DNA from 2 places in the Alkalihalobacillus sp. R86527 genome. Region 2 is predicted to be linked to the other one. Evidence: a T-box and tRNA genes for the amino acid it is inferred to sense, from the RefSeq annotation. Region 2 holds a T-box; the other holds one or more tRNA genes.
The links. The T-box of region 2 lies ahead of tyrS (tyrosine--tRNA ligase). A T-box ahead of a tRNA ligase gene usually reads a tRNA of that ligase, here a tRNA-Tyr.

Region 1: it encodes a tRNA-Tyr, which carries the amino acid that the T-box ahead of tyrS (tyrosine--tRNA ligase) is inferred to sense. The anticodon was not compared.

What each region holds. Positions count from the first base shown of each region.
Region 1 covers NZ_JAXHBW010000001.1:3,553,177-3,564,624, forward strand. Annotated here, with positions in the region: gene SJY16_RS18520 (ABC-ATPase domain-containing protein) at 1-398, opposite strand, end outside; gene SJY16_RS18525 (B3/B4 domain-containing protein) at 479-1,153, shown strand; gene yvfG (protein YvfG) at 1,391-1,612, shown strand; gene SJY16_RS18535 (DsbA family oxidoreductase) at 1,664-2,359, opposite strand; tRNA gene SJY16_RS18540 (tRNA-Leu) at 2,640-2,724, opposite strand; tRNA gene SJY16_RS18545 (tRNA-Leu) at 2,756-2,845, opposite strand; tRNA gene SJY16_RS18550 (tRNA-Cys) at 2,873-2,947, opposite strand; tRNA gene SJY16_RS18555 (tRNA-Gly) at 2,957-3,031, opposite strand; tRNA gene SJY16_RS18560 (tRNA-Gln) at 3,040-3,114, opposite strand; tRNA gene SJY16_RS18565 (tRNA-His) at 3,119-3,194, opposite strand; tRNA gene SJY16_RS18570 (tRNA-Trp) at 3,219-3,292, opposite strand; tRNA gene SJY16_RS18575 (tRNA-Tyr) at 3,298-3,382, opposite strand; tRNA gene SJY16_RS18580 (tRNA-Thr) at 3,454-3,529, opposite strand; tRNA gene SJY16_RS18585 (tRNA-Phe) at 3,534-3,609, opposite strand; tRNA gene SJY16_RS18590 (tRNA-Met) at 3,797-3,873, opposite strand; tRNA gene SJY16_RS18595 (tRNA-Asp) at 4,048-4,123, opposite strand; tRNA gene SJY16_RS18600 (tRNA-Val) at 4,131-4,206, opposite strand; tRNA gene SJY16_RS18605 (tRNA-Glu) at 4,234-4,308, opposite strand; tRNA gene SJY16_RS18610 (tRNA-Ser) at 4,324-4,415, opposite strand; tRNA gene SJY16_RS18615 (tRNA-Asn) at 4,417-4,491, opposite strand; rRNA gene rrf (5S ribosomal RNA) at 4,502-4,618, opposite strand; rRNA gene SJY16_RS18625 (23S ribosomal RNA) at 4,877-7,805, opposite strand; rRNA gene SJY16_RS18630 (16S ribosomal RNA) at 8,159-9,709, opposite strand; gene SJY16_RS18635 (nucleotidyltransferase-like protein) at 9,981-10,847, opposite strand; gene SJY16_RS18640 (YgzB family protein) at 11,030-11,386, shown strand.
Region 2 covers NZ_JAXHBW010000001.1:1,133,427-1,144,874, reverse strand. Annotated here, with positions in the region: gene rpsD (30S ribosomal protein S4) at 1-276, shown strand, start outside; gene tyrS (tyrosine--tRNA ligase) at 398-1,669, opposite strand; T-box leader at 1,723-1,953, opposite strand; gene SJY16_RS05765 (transglycosylase domain-containing protein) at 2,090-5,230, shown strand; gene acsA (acetate--CoA ligase) at 5,272-6,987, opposite strand; gene SJY16_RS05755 (GNAT family N-acetyltransferase) at 7,158-7,790, shown strand; gene SJY16_RS05750 (acetoin utilization AcuB family protein) at 7,812-8,459, shown strand; gene SJY16_RS05745 (acetoin utilization protein AcuC) at 8,456-9,604, shown strand; gene ccpA (catabolite control protein A) at 9,653-10,657, opposite strand; gene SJY16_RS05735 (bifunctional 3-deoxy-7-phosphoheptulonate synthase/chorismate mutase) at 10,959-11,448, opposite strand, start outside.

The DNA of each region.
Region 1 (11,448 bases), 2.4 Mb from region 2:
GGTAACCCTAGTGATAAACATATCGTGATACCTTTATCATTAACTGACACTGCTGTACGCTCTAATACCTTTTGTTTAGGTGCATCTATCATAAATGCGCCGCTTTTACCTGAGCCTTTAATATTACCTTTGTGTCGATAGATGGATTCCGCAACTTTTCTTGCGATAAGATCCTCTAAACGCACCCTTCTTTGATCTCCCTCAAACCAATCGCCTTTCACATTTGTTTTATCACGAGGGATAACCACTCTCATTCTAGAGGGGCTTGCAAAAGGGTCTCCTTGCACATAATCAATCGAAAGAGTATAACTTTGAAAATCATAGCTCCCTCTTATGTCTTTATAGGCTTTATAACTTTTCCCATCTATACGTTGTAAATGCTTGATCAGATTCTTCATATGAGGTGAGCCTCCTTTTGAGCTTCAAATTATCGCATATGGTAAAATGAACGGAAATAAACACGAAGGAGAGATGTACCATGGATACCCTTTTTCTCTCTACATCTATTACCGAAACAATCCCCGACTTTAAAATCGGATATATTACTTACCATGATATCGTGGTTGAAAACTCACCGCAAATGGTGCGAGGCCGATATCAATTTTACCTTGAAACTATGATGATGGATCTAGAAGACACAGAATTAACATCTTTCCCAGCAGTGAAAGAGTGGAGATCAGTCTTCAAAACCCTTGGTGCCGATCCTTCTCGGTATCGCCCTTCATCAGAAGCATTGTTACGAAGGTTAAAGAAAGGATCAGATCTCCCATCTATTCACTCTGCAGCTGATATTAACAATCTACTCTCGTTACAATATAAAATCCCTATTGGAATCTATGACCTTGATCTGCTAGTGGGACCGATTACGGTGGGTATTGGTGACGAATCGATTTCATATCAGGGATTGAATGGCAGAGAAGTAAACTTCAATAACAAACTTGTAGCCTTGGATCAAAAAGGTCCCTTTGGTAGTCCTATCGTAGACTCAATGCGTACTGCAGTAACTGAGAAAACACAAAATGCTATTCAGATATATTATATTCAACCTTCCCTTTCTTCCGAGGAAGCCAAAAAGCTTTTGAAGGCCTCAGGTGAAATGTTTAACCAAGTACACGGGGGCAACTTCGATTACGGATTAACAATGATCAAATAATAGGAGTAAACATAAAAAAACGCAACGCTTCGTTAATAATAACGAAACACTGCGTTGGGTAAATGGTGATAATTCGAGGTTTTTCTACAAACCTCGCTGATGTAGTTAGAATAACACAGAGTTGATTAATAAAACAACAGTAAATTATTAATTTCTTTAGATTTGGTCTACAATATATTAATATAGAATCTACAATGATATGATAATCAATCTAATCTAGTAGGAAGGAGCAAACATATGGAACCTTTTTCAACACCATTTTTTGAAGAGAATTTTAGACAATACATAAAGAAAAATAATGATGTCTTCTCAAAACTAGAAGCGATGAACAGTTATTATCGTTCAGTTGTCTCTTCAATGATCTACGACAATCTTAATAAGAATTCCGAAATCATTCGGAGAATTCGAAATCTCGACGCTGCTTATAAGACGATTAAAGAAGAAAAGACAGAAGAATAATAAGAAGCTCTCTTACACGTTTAGTAAGAGAGCTTTTTTGCTATCATTCAATTAGATATCACAGGAATCAGTCGCACATGAATCTCCATCACTACTGAGTACTTCAAGCCCTTTACTCTCATCCCATGCTTTATTTAGCGCCTGTTGGAACATCTCAGGAGATTGCGCACCAGAAACAGCAAACTTCTCATCAAAGACGTAGAACGGAACTCCTTGAATGCCTAATTGGCTTCCAAGTGACTCATCATAACGAACTTCTTTTGCATACTCTTCAGAATGGAGCATAGCGCTAACTTCAGTGGTGTTAAGCCCTACCTCTTCAGCAAGCTCACAAAGTGTCTCATGATCCGAGATGTCTTTCGTTTCTGTAAAATAAGCATAGAAGAGTCTCTCAGTCATTTGCTCCATTACATTCTGTTTTGCGGCATACTGGAGAAGGCGATGAGCATCGAAAGAATTAGTAGGCTTCATATTCTTGAAATCAAACGTTAACTTTTCATTTTCTGCCTGTTGTCTCATGTTCTCACACATACCCTCGGCTTGTTCAAGACTAACGTTATACTTACTAGCTAACAACTCAGCCTTACTTTTCCCACTAGATTTCTCAGCATTTGGATCAAGCTCAAAATTTCTATAGGTTATTGTAACTTGATCACGATGTGGAAATGTTTGAAGAGCATTCTCTAAGCGTCGTTTCCCAATATAACAAAAAGGACACACAAAATCAGACCATATTTCTACTCTCATTATTATCACTCTTTCATAGTAAACGATTTACTTTCAGTGTATCATCATTTAGTGAACGAGGATAATCTTAAGCTCATTGTAGATTGGTCGATTGATCAGTAGCTGAGGGAAACTATACCAGGTTGAACGGCATACCATCAAATGGATAATCCCATACGCCCTTTCCTCGTTCTTACCATCATTAAAAGGATATCTCATAATAATGTACAAATGATTTTAGACAATAAAAAAAGACTTCTACCCTGTAGAAATCCTGAACGTTCTTGTATAAAGTATGTAATGGTACCGGTGGTCGGGTTCGAACCGACACTCCTCGCGGAACACGATTTTGAGTCGTGCGCGTCTGCCAATTCCGCCACACCGGCATAAAGACAATTTTAAATTTCGGAAAGAAAATGGTGCCGGAGGCCGGGCTCGAACCGGCACGGAGGTACACCCTCCGCAGGATTTTAAGTCCTGTGCGTCTGCCAATTCCGCCACTCCGGCAGGACTTTTAAGTGAAAATATAAAATTTGGAGGCGGCACCCGGATTTGAACCGGGGCGTAAGGGTTTTGCAGACCCGTGCCTTACCACTTGGCTATGCCGCCTTAAAAAAATGGAGCGGAAGACGGGATTCGAACCCGCGACCCCCACCTTGGCAAGGTGGTGTTCTACCACTGAACTACTTCCGCAACAAAAATGGCTGGGCTAGCTGGATTCGAACCAGCGCATGACGGAATCAAAATCCGTTGCCTTACCGCTTGGCTATAGCCCAAGAATGGGGCGGCTGATGGGAATTGAACCCACGAATGCCGGAATCACAATCCGGTGCGTTAACCACTTCGCCACAACCGCCACAAAGAAAATTTTTAAATAAATTGGCAGGGGTAGTAGGAATCGAACCCACACCGGAGGTTTTGGAGACCTCTGTTCTACCTTTAAACTATACCCCTATAAATGGTGGAGGGGGACGGATTCGAACCGCCGAACCCTGAGGGAGCGGATTTACAGTCCGCCGCGTTTAGCCACTTCGCTACCCCTCCAAATAGACAATTATCATTGTAATATATAATATATATAAAAACAATAGAAATTGATACCTTTTTAGGAAAAATGGTGCCGGCCAGAGGACTTGAACCCCCAACCTACTGATTACAAGTCAGTTGCTCTACCAATTGAGCTAGACCGGCGACATGGTGGCTCCGGACGGAATCGAACCGCCGACACGTGGATTTTCAGTCCACTGCTCTACCGACTGAGCTACAGAGCCATTCTTTTAAATTTATTTTAACGGTCGATCTAAGAAAAGAGAATAGGTTGCCCCTAAAGGGACTCCGATTAAATTTTAGCTTAGAAGATAAATCGACGTAGTTAAAATTTTATTTTGGTTGCACCCTAGCGGGTACCCCTTTTGAATTCTATCACGAACTTTATTCGACGTAGTAAGAATTCTTTATTGGTTGCGGGGGCAGGATTTGAACCTGCGACCTTCGGGTTATGAGCCCGACGAGCTACCGAACTGCTCCACCCCGCGACGATAATATAAAATTAATGCTGATCCTGCTTCTATATGCAGTGATCTGTTTCTTTCTCTACAAGGTTATGCTTCGATGCGTATCCGTCGAAACAACTCGAAGTTGATTCATTGAAGTAACGCTCGTTGCTCCACCCCGCGACGATAATAATGATATAAATGTTGAAATAAAAATGGCGGTCCCGACGGGAATCGAACCCGCGATCTCCTGCGTGACAGGCAGGCATGTTAACCGCTACACCACGGGACCTTTGTAATGGTGGAGGATGACGGGCTCGAACCGCCGACCCTCTGCTTGTAAGGCAGATGCTCTCCCAGCTGAGCTAATCCTCCACAGATTGAAAATGTTACTTATTAAAATGGTGACCCGTACGGGATTCGAACCCGTGTTACCGCCGTGAAAGGGCGGTGTCTTAACCGCTTGACCAACGGGCCATTCTATTATGTATCTGGCGGAGAGCGAGGGATTCGAACCCTCGAGACGGCGTTGACCGTCTACACGATTTCCAATCGTGCTCCTTCGGCCACTCGGACAGCTCTCCATGGCTCCACAGGTAGGATTCGAACCTACGACCGATCGGTTAACAGCCGATAGCTCTACCACTGAGCTACTGTGGAATAATGATTAGCCTGGCGACGTCCTACTCTTGCAGGGGGAGATCCCCCAACTACCATCGGCGCTGAAGAGCTTAACTTCCGTGTTCGGCATGGGAACGGGTGTGACCTCTTCGCCTTCATCACCAGACTACTAACAGCTCTCACTTTCGTGGGATTGCTAGCGACAAAATATATATTACAATATATTTCATCATATTTCAAGAGAAAATTCATTCCCTGAAAACTAGATAGCATGCAACAACGTATTCCAATATTTTTTCGCGATGTCTAGTGCCGCAGGCTATATTCTTGCCCATTTCACTCTTTCACTTCAGGCGAAAAACGCCTTCTGTTCAAGAGCTCCAATGGTCTGCGAATATGACCAAGCCTGCTTTACTTTTCGTTTTAGGTTAAGCCCTCGATCGATTAGTATTCGTCAGCTCCACGTGTCGCCACGCTTCCACCCCGAACCTATCAACCTCATCATCTCTGAGGGATCTTACCAGCTTGACGCTGTGGGAAATCTCATCTCGAGGGGGGCTTCATGCTTAGATGCTTTCAGCACTTATCCCTTCCACACGTAGCTACCCAGCTATGCTCCTGGCGGAACAACTGGTACACCAGCGGTGTGTCCATCCCGGTCCTCTCGTACTAAGGACAGCTCCTCTCAAATTTCCTGCGCCCGCGACGGATAGGGACCGAACTGTCTCACGACGTTCTGAACCCAGCTCGCGTACCGCTTTAATGGGCGAACAGCCCAACCCTTGGGACCTACTTCAGCCCCAGGATGCGATGAGCCGACATCGAGGTGCCAAACCTCCCCGTCGATGTGGACTCTTGGGGGAGATAAGCCTGTTATCCCCAGGGTAGCTTTTATCCGTTGAGCGATGGCCCTTCCATGCGGAACCACCGGATCACTAAGCCCGACTTTCGTCCCTGCTCGACTTGTAGGTCTCGCAGTCAAGCTCCCTTGTGCCTTTACACTCTGCGAATGATTTCCAACCATTCTGAGGGAACCTTTGGGCGCCTCCGTTACTCTTTAGGAGGCGACCGCCCCAGTCAAACTGCCCACCTGACACTGTCTCCGCACCGGATCACGGTGCTGGGTTAGAATGTCAGTACAGCCAGGGTAGTATCCCACCGACGCCTCCACCGAACCTAGCGGTCCGGCTTCTATGGCTCCTACCTATCCTGTACAAGCTGTACCAAAATCCAATATCAGGCTACAGTAAAGCTCCATGGGGTCTTTCCGTCCTGTCGCGGGTAACCTGCATCTTCACAGGTACTATAATTTCACCGGGTCTCTCGTTGAGACAGTATCCAAGTCGTTGCACCTTTCGTGCGGGTCGGAACTTACCCGACAAGGAATTTCGCTACCTTAGGACCGTTATAGTTACGGCCGCCGTTTACTGGGGCTTCGATTCAGAGCTTCTCCCGTAAGGGATAACCCCTCCTCTTAACCTTCCAGCACCGGGCAGGTGTCAGCCCCTATACATCGCCTTGCGGCTTGGCAGAGACCTGTGTTTTTGCTAAACAGTCGCTTGGATCTTTTCACTGCGGCTCCCCTGGGCTATTCACCCGAGGAAGCACCCCTTCTCCCGAAGTTACGGGGTCATTTTGCCGAGTTCCTTAACGAGAGTTCTCCCGATCGTCTTAGGATTCTCTCCTCGCCTACCTGTGTCGGTTTGCGGTACGGGCACCTCTTTCCTCACTAGAGGCTTTTCTTGGCAGTGTAGAATCAGGGACTTCGGTACTTAATTCCCTCGCCATCACGACTCAGCCTTCGCGGTGAACGGATTTGCCTATTCACCAGCCTAATCGCTTGGACGCGCATTTCCAGCAGCGCGCTCTCCCTATCTTTCTGCGTCCCCCCGTCGTTCAAACGGAAAGGAGGTGGTACAGGAATATCAACCTGTTATCCATCGCCTACGCCTTTCGGCCTCGGCTTAGGTCCCGACTAACCCTGAGCGGACGAGCCTTCCTCAGGAAACCTTGGGCTTTCGACGGACAAGATTCTCACTTGTCTTTCGCTACTCATACCGGCATTCTCACTTCTAAGCGCTCCACCAGTCCTTTCGGTCTGACTTCGCAGCCCTTAGAACGCTCTCCTACCATTGTCGTAAGACAATCCACAGCTTCGGTGATACGTTTAGCCCCGGTACATTTTCGGCGCAGCGTCACTCGACCAGTGAGCTATTACGCACTCTTTAAATGATGGCTGCTTCTAAGCCAACATCCTGGTTGTCTAAGCAACGCCACATCCTTTTCCACTTAACGTATACTTTGGGACCTTAGCTGGTGGTCTGGGCTGTTTCCCTCTCGACTACGGATCTTATCACTCGCAGTCTGACTCCCGCGGATAAATCGTTGGCATTCGGAGTTTGACTGGATTCGGTAATCCGGTAGGGACCCCTAGTCCAATCAGTGCTCTACCTCCAAGATTCTTGCCGCGAGGCTAGCCCTAAAGCTATTTCGGAGAGAACCAGCTATCTCCGGGTTCGATTGGCATTTCACCGCTACCCACACCTCATCCCCGCATTTTTCAACATGCGTGGGTTCGGGCCTCCATTCAGTGTTACCTGAACTTCACCCTGGACATGGGTAGATCACCCGGTTTCGGGTCTACGACCACGTACTATTTCGCCCTATTCAGACTCGCTTTCGCTGCGGCTCCGCCTTCTCGGCTTAACCTTGCACGGGATCGTAACTCGCCGGTTCATTCTACAAAAGGCACGCTGTCACCCATTAACGGGCTCCAACTAGTTGTAGGCACACGGTTTCAGGTTCTCTTTCACTCCCCTTCCGGGGTGCTTTTCACCTTTCCCTCACGGTACTGGTTCACTATCGGTCACTAGAGAGTATTTAGCCTTGGGAGATGGTCCTCCCGGATTCCGACGGGGTTTCACGTGTCCCGCCGTACTCAGGATCCGTCTCGGAGGGCAGCGGATTTTGACTACAGGATTGTTACCTTCTCTGATGGACCTTTCCAGGTCGCTTCGTCTATCCGTGCCTTTGTAACTCCAATGAGACGTCCTACAACCCCAGAGGGCAAGCCCTCTGGTTTGGGCTGATTCCGTTTCGCTCGCCGCTACTCAGGAAATCGCGATTGCTTTCTCTTCCTCCGGGTACTGAGATGTTTCAGTTCCCCGGGTATGCCTTCTATTCCCTATGTATTCAGAAATAGATACCATCCCATTACGGATGGTGGGTTCCCCCATTCGGAAATCTCCGGATCAAAGCGTACTTACTGCTCCCCGAAGCATATCGGTGTTCGTCCCGTCCTTCATCGGCTTCTAGTGCCAAGGCATCCACCGTGCGCCCTTAGTAGCTTAACCTTATGACTTCGTTATTAGCTTCGAACTTCTTCGTTGGCTTCATTCCTCCGGTGCTCACGTATTCAAATACGCTCCGCTCCTCCGGAATTTCGCCGCCTCGAATTTCTCGCTTCTAACTCGTCATTGATGTTGCACATCGTAAGATGTGACTAACTAAGAAATAACGCAAAAAATAATTCTTTATTGGATGTCGTTGTTTATGCTATCTAGTTTTCAAGGAACAAGGCTACTTCTTGAATCCGCTAATGCTTCATCAAATTAGCCTGTTTTGAAAGAATACAATCATTCTTTCAAAACTAAACGAAACGCTCATGCAAGTTTGGCAACCAATGTTGCCTCGTAATTCTCCATAGAAAGGAGGTGATCCAGCCGCACCTTCCGATACGGCTACCTTGTTACGACTTCACCCCAATCATTTGTCCCACCTTCGGCGGCTGGCTCCAAAAGGTTACCTCACCGACTTCGGGTGTTACAAACTCTCGTGGTGTGACGGGCGGTGTGTACAAGGCCCGGGAACGTATTCACCGCGGCATGCTGATCCGCGATTACTAGCAATTCCGGCTTCATGTAGGCGAGTTGCAGCCTACAATCCGAACTGAGAACGGCTTTATGGGATTCGCTTCACCTCGCGGTGTCGCAGCCCTTTGTACCGTCCATTGTAGCACGTGTGTAGCCCAGGTCATAAGGGGCATGATGATTTGACGTCGTCCCCACCTTCCTCCGGTTTGTCACCGGCAGTCACCTTAGAGTGCCCAACTGAATGCTGGCAACTAAGATCAAGGGTTGCGCTCGTTGCGGGACTTAACCCAACATCTCACGACACGAGCTGACGACAACCATGCACCACCTGTCACTCTGTCCCCCGAAGGGGAACGTCCTATCTCTAGGAGTGGCAGAGGATGTCAAGACCTGGTAAGGTTCTTCGCGTTGCTTCGAATTAAACCACATGCTCCACTGCTTGTGCGGGCCCCCGTCAATTCCTTTGAGTTTCAACCTTGCGGTCGTACTCCCCAGGCGGAGTGCTTAATGTGTTAACTTCAGCACTGAGGGTGGAACCCCCCAACACCTAGCACTCATCGTTTACGGCGTGGACTACCAGGGTATCTAATCCTGTTCGCTCCCCACGCTTTCGCGCCTCAGCGTCAGTTACAGACCAGAGAGCCGCCTTCGCCACTGGTGTTCCTCCACATATCTACGCATTTCACCGCTACACGTGGAATTCCACTCTCCTCTTCTGCACTCAAGTCCCCCAGTTTCCAATGGCCCTCCACGGTTGAGCCGTGGGCTTTCACATCAGACTTAAGAGACCGCCTGCGCGCGCTTTACGCCCAATAATTCCGGACAACGCTTGCCACCTACGTATTACCGCGGCTGCTGGCACGTAGTTAGCCGTGGCTTTCTGGTTAGGTACCGTCAAGGTACCGCCCTATTCGAACGGTACTTGTTCTTCCCTAACAACAGAGCTTTACGACCCGAAAGCCTTCGTCACTCACGCGGCGTTGCTCCGTCAGACTTTCGTCCATTGCGGAAGATTCCCTACTGCTGCCTCCCGTAGGAGTCTGGGCCGTGTCTCAGTCCCAGTGTGGCCGATCACCCTCTCAGGTCGGCTACGCATCGTTGCCTTGGTAAGCCATTACCTTACCAACTAGCTAATGCGCCGCGGGCCCATCCTACAGTGTTAGCTCGAAAGCCAACTTTCAACGTTGCATCATGCGATGCTATGTATTACCCGGTATTAGCTCCGGTTTCCCGGAGTTATCCCAGTCTGTAGGGCAGGTTGCCCACGTGTTACTCACCCGTCCGCCGCTGAGAAATAGGAGCAAGCTCCTATTTCTCCGCTCGACTTGCATGTATTAGGCACGCCGCCAGCGTTCGTCCTGAGCCAGGATCAAACTCTCCGATAGAAAGTCTAATCTAGCTTTAAAACTTGTTGTTTCCGTAGAAACAATTTCTTGCATGGCGTTTCGTTCAGTTTTCAAAGATCGATTTGTTTCTTCCAATGTCGTTTTCAGCGACTTTATTAATGTAACACATTAACTCATCAGAAGTCAACAACGTTTTTTAAAAAGTTTTTGTTTGCCGCGTTGCTCTCTTGCGGCGACAAGTAATAATATAGCACGGGGGAAAAATATGGTCAACCCTTTTTATAATATTTTTCCTCCGCTTTTAAAAACATTATTTTGCTCGATACTGGCGACTGTATATTCCCTCACCTTTTGTTTCAGCAAGTAGAACTTCGATCAATTCTTTCTCAACCATATATTCTAGAAGAGCACCTAAATCTATTCCGTACTCTTTAAGCTGGTCGTCCTCCAAAAGCTCTTGGTACGTCCAAACTCCTTTGCGCTCATTCATCACCTTTCTTATATGAAGAGTAGCGTTAAAGGATTTAGATGAAAGTGAAAAGTCATTAGCAAGTAGAAGCAGTTCAAGGCGTTTATCAAGAGGATCCTCACCTGTTAGAAGTTCTGTATACAATTTAAAGATCTCTGGTTCAATATGCTTCACTTGATTCCAAACTGTGATCTCAGGATGAAAACCATGTTCGATTACAGATAGACGCGCCAAGTGATGCAATGCATGCAAAATGAAATTGTACGCATCCATATATTGCTTTGAAGCAAACAATTCTTTTCCGTCCATATACCTTCTAATAAGTTTTGCAAATTCAACACCAATCTTACGAGTACGTTCCTCCGCGGGGAAATCACGGATACGTTCTTTCAATCCGGATATGTACTCATTTCGATCAAAGATGATTTTTCCATTCACAAGCCATGCAACCAAACGTCGATGACTTCCTGTAAGAAGCCAATCTTGAACTTGTTGCTCAGATACGACATGCATCGCTGCTCTCTTCTCCTCAAACTCATAATGCTTAACAAGCCATGGCTTTTGATTATTGCTTACAATAATCAATAGAACAACATCAAAATTATCAGTCAAAGGATGATGTGGTTTTGTTTTCTCTATTACAATAACTCCAAGAGTTTCAGGGTGACTCGCTCTTTCTTGGTAAATCGGCCTTAAAAGATTTTCCATCTGACTTTCCTCCAGCAGTACTTTTATTCTTGGAACCGTACTTGTCTAAACAATTCAACATTCAATATTATAAATCCTGTTATAAATTAAGCAATGCTAATTTTGAACTTTTTATGGAAGATCTAAAGGAAAGTGCTTACAGATAATGCATATGCTATACTTGGTTGCAGGAGGGACAAGCGATGCAATTAAAGTATACAAACAAAATAAATAGAATTCGTACGTTCGCACTGAGCTTAGTATTTATTGGCATTGGTATTATGTATATAGGTATTTTCTTCAAAACATCTGTTTTCTTAATGACAGCATTCATGATCATCGGATTTCTAGCAACGATCGCAAGTGCAGTCGTATATTTCTGGATTGGTATGTTATCGACGAAAGCTGTACAAGTCACCTGCCCTAATTGTGAGAGAACCACAAAGGTGCTTGGACGAGTAGATGCCTGTATGTATTGCAAACAACCACTTACAATGGACCCTAACTTAGAAGGTGTAGAGTTCGACGAAAAATATAATAGTAAGAAACAAGATAAGTAAAAAAACAAGGAGCTACCGCTAGCTCCTTGTTTTTTCTTACCAACTAAAAAAGCTCGCCAGTT
Region 2 (11,448 bases):
GCTCGTCAGCTAGTTAACCACGGCCACATCACAGTTGATGGCAAACGTGTTGACATTCCTTCTTACCGCGTAGCAACTGGTCAAGTACTAAGTGTTCGTGAGAAGTCTAACAACCTTGACATCATCAAAGAAGCTATTGAAGTGAACAACTTTGTTCCAGAATACCTTACTTTTGATGCAGATAAGCTTGAAGGTACGTACTCTCGCCTTCCTGAGCGTTCTGAACTTCCTGCAGAAATCACTGAAGCTCTTATCGTTGAGTACTACTCTCGTTAAGCTGTTTCTAAAAAACCTCGGACTTTGTTCCGAGGTTTTTTATTATCTAAATTGCATCACAAAACATGTTCAAAGATAAAAAAGCCGGTAATCATAAAAAATGATTACCGGCTTTTTTTGATTAGAATGTAAGGAGATAGTATTTTTTCTTCCCTCTTCTAATAATAACGTATTGTCCTTCGATGCGATCTGAAGAAGAGACAACTTTATTCATCTCCTGATTACGTTCACCGTTAATGTAGATGGCTCCGTTTTTAATATCTTCTCTCGCCTGACGTTTTGAAGATGAAATACCTGCCTCAACGAGTAGATCGATCAATCCCTTGTCATCCTCTTCAACGTGGTAAGAAGGAACATCTTTAAAGCCTTGGCGTATTTCATCAGCTGTTAATTCTTTAATCTCACCACTGAAAAGCGCTTGAGATATATTGATTGCTTGCTGAAGTTTTTCTTCGCCATGCACAAGTCTTGTAACTTCTTCAGCTAACTTACGATGAGCTTCTCTCTTTTCGGGAGCCTTATCATTCAAAGTTTCAAGCTCTTTAATCTCATCAGTGCTTAAGAATGTGAAGTAATAAAGAAATTTCACAACATCGCGATCATCCGTGTTGATCCAGAATTGGTAGAATTCATAAGGTGACGTTTTGTCTGCATCAAGCCAGATAGCGCCTCCTTCTGACTTACCGAATTTAGAACCATCACTCTTCGTAACGAGTGGAAATGTCGCTCCGAATGCTTTTGGACGCTCTCCCTCTTCAGATCCTTCTTCTTTTCGGATTAACTCAAGTCCAGCAGTGATATTTCCCCACTGGTCACTTCCACCGATTTGAAGACGACAGTTCTCATTACGATATAGTTCAAGAAAGTCATAGGACTGGAGAATCATGTACGTAAACTCAGTAAACGAAATACCTGCATCGAGACGTGAGGAAACTGAGTCTTTTGCAAGCATATAGTTCAATCCAAAATTCTTTCCAATATCACGTAGGAAAGGAATAATGTTTAAACCACCGATCCAATCAAAGTTATTCACAGCTTTTGCTGGGTTTTCACTAGTCTCAAAATCGAGAAAACGAGCGAGTTGTCCTTGTAGTTTGTTTGTCCATTCTTGAACGATATCTTCTGAATTCAACGTTCTTTCGTTAGCACGACCACTAGGATCTCCAATTAGGCCCGTTGCACCTCCAACAAGTGCAATCGGTGTATGACCCGCAAGCTGAAATCTTCTAAGAGCAAGCACCGGAAGAAGGTGGCCTATGTGAAGGCTGTCTGCTGTTGGATCAAATCCAGAATAGATTCCAATACTGTTTTCTGAAAGTTCTTTCTTAAGGCCTTTTTCATCAGTCACCTGATTAATAAGCCCTCTAGCTTCAAGTTCATCTAAGATATGCATGATACTGACTCCTTTTCCAATTAAAATTGAACACATAAAAAACTCGCCCCCTGGTAAGGGACGAGTTTAATCGCGGTACCACCCTTGTTGAAGAAAGTAAGCTTTCTCCCACTTCATCAGGATAACGGCCTGGTCCGTCTTGATGCTACACAAACAAATTTCATTTGCTCTTCACACCAGATGCTCATGGAAGTAATTCACATTTCCTTTATATTGGTTCACACCGACCACCAACTCTCTGAAAAAGGGAGGAAAACGCTACTTAGTCCATTCTTCGCACACACGTTTAAAAATCTAACTAAATTAATATCATACTTCGACCTATAATGTCAATTCTAGCCCCTATATATAGGCGAACGCTTTATACAAATATCGACTAGATATGCTATAATAATTAGGATTAATTGAGGAGGTATAGGAATGCGAGAGCTTTTTTCTTCTATCAGGTCGAAGTGGAACGCGTTCATCGATAGATTGCAAGAATATCACATCTTAACAGGCTCAAGAATTGCTTATAAAGTCATTTGGAATTTATTCTTAATTTTTCTCGTGCTCGGACTTATGGGTAGCTTGTTTGCCGGTGGTGTAGGTGCAGGGTATTTTGCATCTTTAGTGAAGGATGAACAGATCCGCTCCTATGATGAGATGAAGAGAGACGTCTATAACTATGAAGAAACTAGTGAGATATACTTTGCTGACGATGTTCTTCTCGGTAACTTTCGATCGGATATCGAGCGAAAGGAAGTCGATTTAAAAGACGTCTCCCCTCTAGTACAGAAGGCAGTCATTTCAACTGAAGATGAATATTTTTATGACCACGACGGGATTGTTCCTAAAGCAATTGGACGAGCCGTTCTTCAAGAGCTCACAAACTCTGAAGATCGAACAGGTGGTAGTACACTCACACAGCAGCTAGTCAAAAACCAAATATTAACAAGAGAAGTTTCCTTTGAACGAAAAGCGAAAGAAATGTTACTTGCTTTGCGTCTTGAGAACTTCTTTGAAAAAGAAGAAATACTTGAAGCGTACCTGAATGTCGTACCATTCGGTCGAAATGCTTCTGGAAGAAATATCGCTGGTGTCCAAACAGCGGCCAAAGGCATCTTTGGTGTAGACGCTAGTGAATTAAATCTGCCTCAAGCCGCTTTTATTGCCGGCCTACCGAAAAACCCTTATACATACACACCTTTTACAAACTCTGGAATTGTGAAAGATGATCTTTCACCAGGGATTGAGCGGATGAAGTTCGTCCTCTACCGCATGTATACGGAAGGTACGATTACCGAGGAAGAATATAACAAAGCTATAGAATACGACATTGAGAAAAATTTAACAGACTCTTCTCCTTCACCTTTTGAACAATACCCATATCTAACGTTCGAAATAGAAGATCGAGCCAAAACAGTTCTTGCAGAGCAAATTGCTAATGAGGAAGGCTATGATGGGAAGAAACTTGCGGAAAGCATCAATCAATATAATAGAGTCACATATGATGCAAACGTCACAAAAAGAACAGTAGAAGAAAGCGCAGAAAAGATGGGGCTCAAATGGGAAGAAGTAGAAAAAGACTCAAAAATCTTTATTGAGTTTATGAGCAACGCTGAAAAAGAACTTAGGAAAAATGGATATAAGATTCACACTACAATCGACAAAAATGTATATAATTCAATGAATGCAGCTAGAGATAAAGTTCTTGATAACGGAAGGTATTTCCAAAGCCCTAAGACAGTATCCGTTCAAGATCCTGAAACGGGTGAAATGGTTGATAAAGAATACCCCATGCAAGTTGGCGGAATTTTAATCGAGAATAAGTCTGGAAAAATCCTATCATTTGTTGGTGGTAGAGATTTTGGTCAAGAAGCACTCAACCATGCAACGAATGCCTATCGCTCAAATGGTTCTACTATGAAGCCATTACTCGACTATGCTCCAGCAATGGAGATAGGAAAAGTACAGCCAGGCTATATTATCCCGGACCTTCCTATTAAGGGAAAGAATGCCTTTAATCCGGGCAACTATTCTTCAAACTATCATGGTCTAGTAACTGCCAGAAAGGCACTTGAACGGTCCTATAACGTTCCGGCGGCTCGAGTATACTCCAAAATGAACCCTGTGGAAGCTACGGAATATTTAGTGAAAATGGGCTTTAGCACTCTTACTGTCGATGATAGATATGCTCCATCCATGTCAATCGGTGCTTTAACACGAGGCGTAAGCGTTGAAGAAAACACCAATGCTTTTGGAACATTTGCGAACGGTGGTAAATTCGTAGACGCTTATATGATCGATAAGATTGTCGACAGAGATGGCAATGTTGTTTACCAACATAAGCCAGACCCTGTTCAAGTCTTCAGCCCTCAAACGTCTTACCTTACAATCGATATGATGAGAGACGTAGTTAGACAGGGTACTGCACAGGATGTGCCAGGTAAATTGAAATTCACAGCCGATTGGGCAGGTAAAACTGGAACTGGTCAAGGTTATAGGGATGCTTGGTTTGTAGCAGTTAATCCTAATGTATCTCTTGGCGTTTGGACAGGATATGACAAGCAAATGAGAATGGACTCTCAATATGCTAGTCGTAATAAAAACTTATGGGCACTGTTTGCGAATGCAGCTTATGATCAGAAACCAGAGCTAATGGATCCACAAAAACGATTCGATATGCCAACCGGAATTGTTAGAAGATCTTTCTGTGGAATATCTGGGAAGCTTGCTTCTGATTTATGTCAGCAAGCTGGACTTGTTCAAACAGATCTATTTAATGCAAAGTACGTACCTACAGAAGTGGATGACAGTTTAACTCAAGGTAGATACGTTGTTATCAAAGGAAAAACCTATGAAGCACTCTCTTCAACGCCAGCAGAATTTGTAACAAGTGGCGTGATGATTAAAGAAGATTATTTTGAAGGTATTGACCTTAGTACACTTCTTCCATCGAAATTCAGTAACTTAAACATCGTTTCAGAAGGTACTGTTGCCAAAGAAAACGGTAAGAAACCTGGAGCAGTCGGAAGAGTCTCCATTAGCGGTTCTACTCTCACGTGGAACGAATCAGGAGAAAGTGATATAGTTGGATACCGCATTTACCGAGCTGGAAATGGAAGTAATTCATTTACTAAGTTAGGTAGCATAAAATCATCTGATGGTAGCTCGTTCAATATTCCATCGGGACCTTACGCTTACTATGTTACAGCAGTCGACGTTGCGGGAAATGAATCCTCTCCTTCTGCAAAAGTTACATCAGGTGATTGGTCTGATAAGCCAGAAGAAAAAGAAAAGCCAGAACCACCTGAAGATGATGGTGATGATGAGTCCGGCGGTGACAACAACGATGATTCGAGCGACGAAGAAAACTCAGGAGAATCAAACGGTGGGAACGCTGGAAATGGTAATGAGAATTCTGGAGATGGAAATAACAATAATTCGACCTCCAATGATTCAAATAGCAATTCAGGTTCAAATAATTCTAGTAGCAATTCAAGCTCAAATAGTTCAGGTTCCAATAGTTCAAACTCTAGCAATAATCAGGGAACCAACAACTCAAACAGTGATGAATAACAAAATCCCCGCAGCAGAAGCTGCGGGGATTTTTGTCGTTATTAATCTTCCATAGTAGATAAATCACCAGTTGGTAAGTCAAGCTCCCATGCTTTTAAGACGCGACGCATAATCTTACCACTTCTCGTTTTAGGAAGTTTATCACGAAATTCGATTTCTCTAGGTGCTGCATGAGCAGCCAGCCCTTTCTTCACGTGATTGCGAATCTCTTCCATTAACTCATCTGTAGGCTCATAACCAGAACGTAGTGCAATGAACGCTTTGATGATTTCACCACGGACTGGATCAGGTTTGCCAATAACTCCAGCTTCTGCAACTGCAGCATGCTCGACAAGTTTACTTTCAACTTCAAACGGACCAACACGTTCACCTGAAGTCATAATTACATCATCAACACGACCCTGGAACCAGTAGTAGCCATCTTCATCCTTATATGCGGAATCACCTGACACATACCAGTCACCTTTCATAAAGTAACTCTCATACTTTTCTTGACGATTCCAAATCGCGCGCATCATGGAAGGCCAACCTTTTTTAATCGCCAAGTTACCCATACGGTTAGGCGGTAACTCATTACCTTGATCATCCACAATGGCCGCGTGCACGCCAGGAATTGGTTTACCCATAGAACCGGGCTTAATCTCCATTGAAGGATAGTTACTGATTAGCTGAGCACCTGTCTCTGTCATCCACCAGTTATCGTGAATGCGTTGATCTAAGACTTTATTGCCCCATTTGATAACTTCGGGATTTAATGGTTCTCCGACACTCAGCACATGACGTAGCGAAGATAAATCGTAGTTTTTCAGGATTTCATCTCCAGCTCCCATAAGCATACGGAACGCAGTAGGAGCACTATACCAAACCGTTACACCATATTTCTCAATAGTTGAATACCAATCTTCCGGACTAAAGCGACCACCACGAATCACGTTAGATGTCCCTGCTAGCCATGGAGCGAAAATTCCGTAAGAAGTACCAGTAACCCAGCCTGGATCTGCTGTGCACCAATACACATCATCTTCTTTCAAATCTAGTACCCACTGTGCTGTTTGATAATGTTGAATCATAGCATTGTGTACATGAAGAACACCTTTTGGTTTTCCAGTTGAACCTGACGTATAATGGAGAATCATTCCATCTTCACGGTCGACCCATTCGATCTTAAGGTTCTTATCTGCTGATTCAAAATGATTATAAAAATCAATATAAGGTCCTTCTTCTTTCACGTTTTCCCCAACAAGCACGATACTCTCTAGATGAGGCAGTTCATCTATAGGTACACGATCGAGTAACTCAGGAGTCGTAACAAGAACCTTTGCTTCGCTATCTTCAAGGCGGTCGCGAACGGCCCCCTCCATAAACGCTTCAAATAATGGACCAGCAATAGCTCCTAACTTCAATGTTCCAAGCAAAATGAAATAGAGTTCCGGAGAACGAGGCATAAAGATGAATACTCGATCACCTTTTTCAACATTCACTTTCTTCAAAACATTTCCGGCTTTGTTACTTAATGTCTTCATTTCACTATACGTATACTTTTCATCCCTTTTTGGATCAGAAAAATAGAGGGCTACTTTATTTTTTCGTTCAGATTCAGCATGCTTATCGATTGCTTCATAAGCCATATTTACATTCCCAGTTTCATTCCAGGAAAATGCTTTTTCTGCTTCTTTCCATTCAAAATTCTCATAAGTAGCTTCATAATCCTGTAAGTTGTGATTTCCACGAGTGGCAGAAAGCGATTTCAATTCCAAGTAATTCTCCTCCTTCTTCTACATCTTTCAATGATTTCACTGATAGTATAACATAAATTCGTAATATTTTAACAAATAACAAAAGTTAATAAAATCAACCTGAAACCCCTTACATTTATACAGAATCATGTATAATAAGAGCTGAGATCGTTATTAAAGGTGGTGACTAGATGGAACATCAAAAGACATACAATGCAGTTGAATGGAACACACCTCATGGCAAATTGATAATTGAGGGACCGATTACACCCGACCGCCTCGCCTCCTATCATTTACATAAAGATCTGGTAGCATTTCGCCCGCCTGAACAGCAACATAAGGCTTTAATAGAAATTGCTGGACTTCCAGAAGGAAGAATTATCGTAGTAAGAGAACGGGAAACAATTGTTGGTTATGTGACGTTTTTATATCCAGATCCAATGGAAAGATGGTCAGAAGGTAAGATGGAGAACCTACTTGAACTTGGGGCTATTGAAGTAATACCTAAATATCGAAACGCCAAAGTAGGAAAAAGCTTGTTGAGAACCTCCTTTATGGATGATTCAATGAATGATTATATTGTCATTACAACCGAATATTATTGGCATTGGGACCTTAAAGGTACAGGATTGTCAGTATGGGACTATCGAAAAGTAATGGAGAAAATGATGAATGCAGGTGGTCTGGAATGGTATGCCACAGATGACCCAGAAATAAGCTCTCACCCAGCCAATTGTTTAATGGCGAAGATCGGATCGAGAGTCGATCGAGAGTCGATACAAGCTTTTGACGCATTACGTTTTCAAAATCGTTTCATGTATTGAGATTTAAAGGAGTGAGAGGACTTGATCATTGAGGAAATAATGAACAGGAATGTATTTTCTCTGAATGAATCGCAAACGATCGCAGATGCGATTAAATTGATGCGAGAAAAGAATATACGTCATCTCCCCATTGTTAATAACGATGGAGAATTAGTAGGGATCGTTTCAGATCGAGATGTAAAAGAAGCTAGCCCATCGATACTCGATGCTAATCCTAACAGAGAAGTTTTAGACTCTTCACTGTCTTCTATTATGAAAAAGAATGTTATCACTGCACACCCTCTTGATTTCGTTGAGGAAATCTCAACTGTGTTTTATGAACACAGAATATCCTGCATCCCGATTATAGATAATAGAAAAGTTATTGGGATCGTTACTGAGACAGATATGCTGCACACTCTTATCCTTCTTACAGGTGCACATCAACCAAGTTCTCATATCGAAGTGCAAGTCGAGAATGTATCTGGGAAGCTTGCAGATATTACACAGATTATTCGAAAGCGAAATGTAAACATCATAAGTGTGCTGGTCTATCCTTGTAGTCATAACGAAAGGTATAAAAATATTGTTTTTAGAGTTCAGACGATGAATCCAACAGCTGTTGTAAATGATATTACTACAGAGGGTTATGAAGTGCTTTGGCCAAGTATGCCAGGTGTTCAAAGATGAAGAATGACTCTTTATTCGTTTACTCCTCAGATTACTTAAACTACAAATTTAGTGATAATCACCCTTTCAATCATATTAGAGTCCAATTAACTCATGATTTATTGAAAGAGCTGAGTGTATTATCAGAGGATGAAATCATTTCACCGAGGATTGCAAGTGACGATGAAATTGCATTGATTCACGACCCAGCATACATAAAAGCGGTGAAAGATGCAGGCAAAGGAACACTAGCCTCTTCCGTTGCTTCTAACTATGGGTTAGGAACAGAAGACACGCCTATTTTTTCTAATATGCATGAAGCCAGTGCGTTATTAGTAGGCGGCACCTTGACAGCAGTAGACGCTGTGATGACAGGAAAAGCCAAGCATGCTTTAAATATAGGCGGCGGACTTCATCACGGGTTTCGTGGGAAAGCATCTGGATTTTGTATTTACAATGATAGTTCGATTGCAATTGAATATATGAAGCAGAAATATGACGCAAGAGTGTTGTATGTCGATACAGATGCCCACCATGGAGATGGGGTACAATGGGCTTTTTATGATGACCCAAATGTATGTACACTTTCCATTCATGAAACGGGTCGTTATTTGTTTCCTGGCACAGGAAATATTAACGAAAAAGGTCATGGCAAAGGCTATGGCTTCTCTTTTAACGTTCCAATCGATGCATTTACTGAAGATGAGTCATTTCAAGAAGTTTATGAAACGTCATTTCGAAAAGTAATCGAATTCTTTAAACCTGATATCATCCTCACGCAAAATGGTGCTGATGCTCATTACTATGACCCTCTCACACACCTTTCAGTTTCAATGAATAGCTTCGAGTTTATTCCAAAACTTGCTCATGAGCTTGCACATGAATACTGTGATGGAAAATGGGTTGCTGTTGGTGGAGGCGGCTATGATGTATGGCGAGTCGTGCCGAGAGCATGGTCTAGAATCTGGCTAGAAATGAAAAATAAGATTGCTACTGGAGCCTTACCAGGGAAATGGATTGAGCGTTGGCAATCACTATCACCATTAGAGCTACCGAAAACATGGCACGATCCTGAAGATCTTTATGAACCAATTCCGCGAAAAAATGAAATCACAGAAAAAAACAAACTAACATTAGAACGTTCGCTCTATCAGATCAGTCACTAAAAAGGAACCTGGAATCTACCAGGTCCCTTTTTCATATTGATATGGTTATTACTTGTTGTTTGTAGAGTCTCTATGTTGAATGCGATGAGGCAATACAACAGTTTGTTCTTCAACTGTTTCTTTGTTCATGAACTTCGTTAGAAGTCGCATAGCCACTGCTCCAATATCATACATAGGTTGTACTACTGTTGACATCGTTGGTCTAACCATTGTAGCAAGTCTTGTATTATCAAATCCAACAACTTCAAGATCCTCTGGTACTTTGTAGCCATTATCCTGTGCACCATGAATAATTCCAAGAGCCATTTCATCTGTGCCACCAAAGATTGCAGTAGGCATGTTATCTTTTTCGATAAATCCAGCCATAGCTTCAATACCGGAATCATAAGTGTAATCACCTATAGCTACCATGTCTTCATTCACTTTTAAGCCTGCATCCTCTAACGCTCTGCGATATCCTAGAAACTTCTCTTCACCATTGATAGGATCCTCTAAAGGACCACTAACAAGACCTATATTCTTATGGCCTTTTTCGATGAATTCTGTAACTAGCTCATATGCAGCTTGTTGATAATCGATATTTACAGAAGGAATTTCTTCTGTTTTCTCTAGCGTAGCAGCTAATACGATCGGTACCGGTGAGCGTTTGAATTCTTCAACGTGCTCTTCAGTAATTTGGCCACCCATAAAAACAATTCCATCTACTTGTTTACCAAGCATTGTGTTCAATAGGTGGATTTCCTTTTCTTTGTTCTGATCTGAGTTGCTTAGAATGATATTGTAATTATACATAGTCGCAATATCCTCAATACCTCTAGCAAGCTCTGCAAAGAAAATACTGGATATATCAGGGATGATTACGCCCACTGTAGTCGTTTTCTTACTCGCAAGACCACGTGCTACTGCGTTTGGACGATAACCCAACCGTTCAATTGCCTCGTGGACCTTTTTTCTTGTAGCAGGCTTAACATTAGGGTTTCCGTTTACTACCCTCGAAACTGTTGCCATTGATACTCCTGCTTCTTTTGCTACATCATAAATCGTTGTATTCACGATAATCCTCCTTCATGCTCTTTCGGACTTTGATTTAGTTAATGATACGATACTATTCTTCTGACTGCAAATATTATTCTTCCGCAATCAAGTAAGTCTCCTACCTATAAGTTTCGGTATTATTCTATCACCCTATACGGTATATGCGTATGTATTTTATTTCACAAGAAAGTAACTGTATTAAAGATAGCACATTTATACCTTTTTTGCTTTAATATGACGAAATTTTCACAAGGAATATAGAAATCCCTTAAAACGAAAAAAAGACTGCCGAAAGTAGATTTCGACAGTCTGAATTCATTTATAACGAAGTAGGTGCAGCTTTCCCAGGATTAAAAAGTCCGCTTAATTTTAAGTCATCTACGAATTTCTCGTATTGAGGTATATCAAGCTGTTGCGCCGCATCCGAAAGCGCTACTGCAGGGTCAGGGTGAACCTCTACCATAATTCCATCTGCTCCAATAGCAAGTCCTGCCTTAGCTGCTGGCAATAGTAGATCTCTTCGACCTGTTGAATGAGTAACATCTACAAATACCGGTAAGTGAGTTTCTTGCTTTAAGATTGGTACTGCAGTAATGTCAAGTGTGTTTCGAGTAGCCTTTTCGTATGTTCGAATACCACGCTCACATAGCATTACTTGAGTATTTCCTTTTGAAACAATATATTCAGCGGCGTTGATAAACTCCTGAATCGTTGCTGAAAGTCCTCTCTTAAGAAGAACAGGCTTATCAACAGAACCGGCAGCTTTTAATAGTTCAAAGTTCTGCATGTTTCTTGCACCGATTTGAATA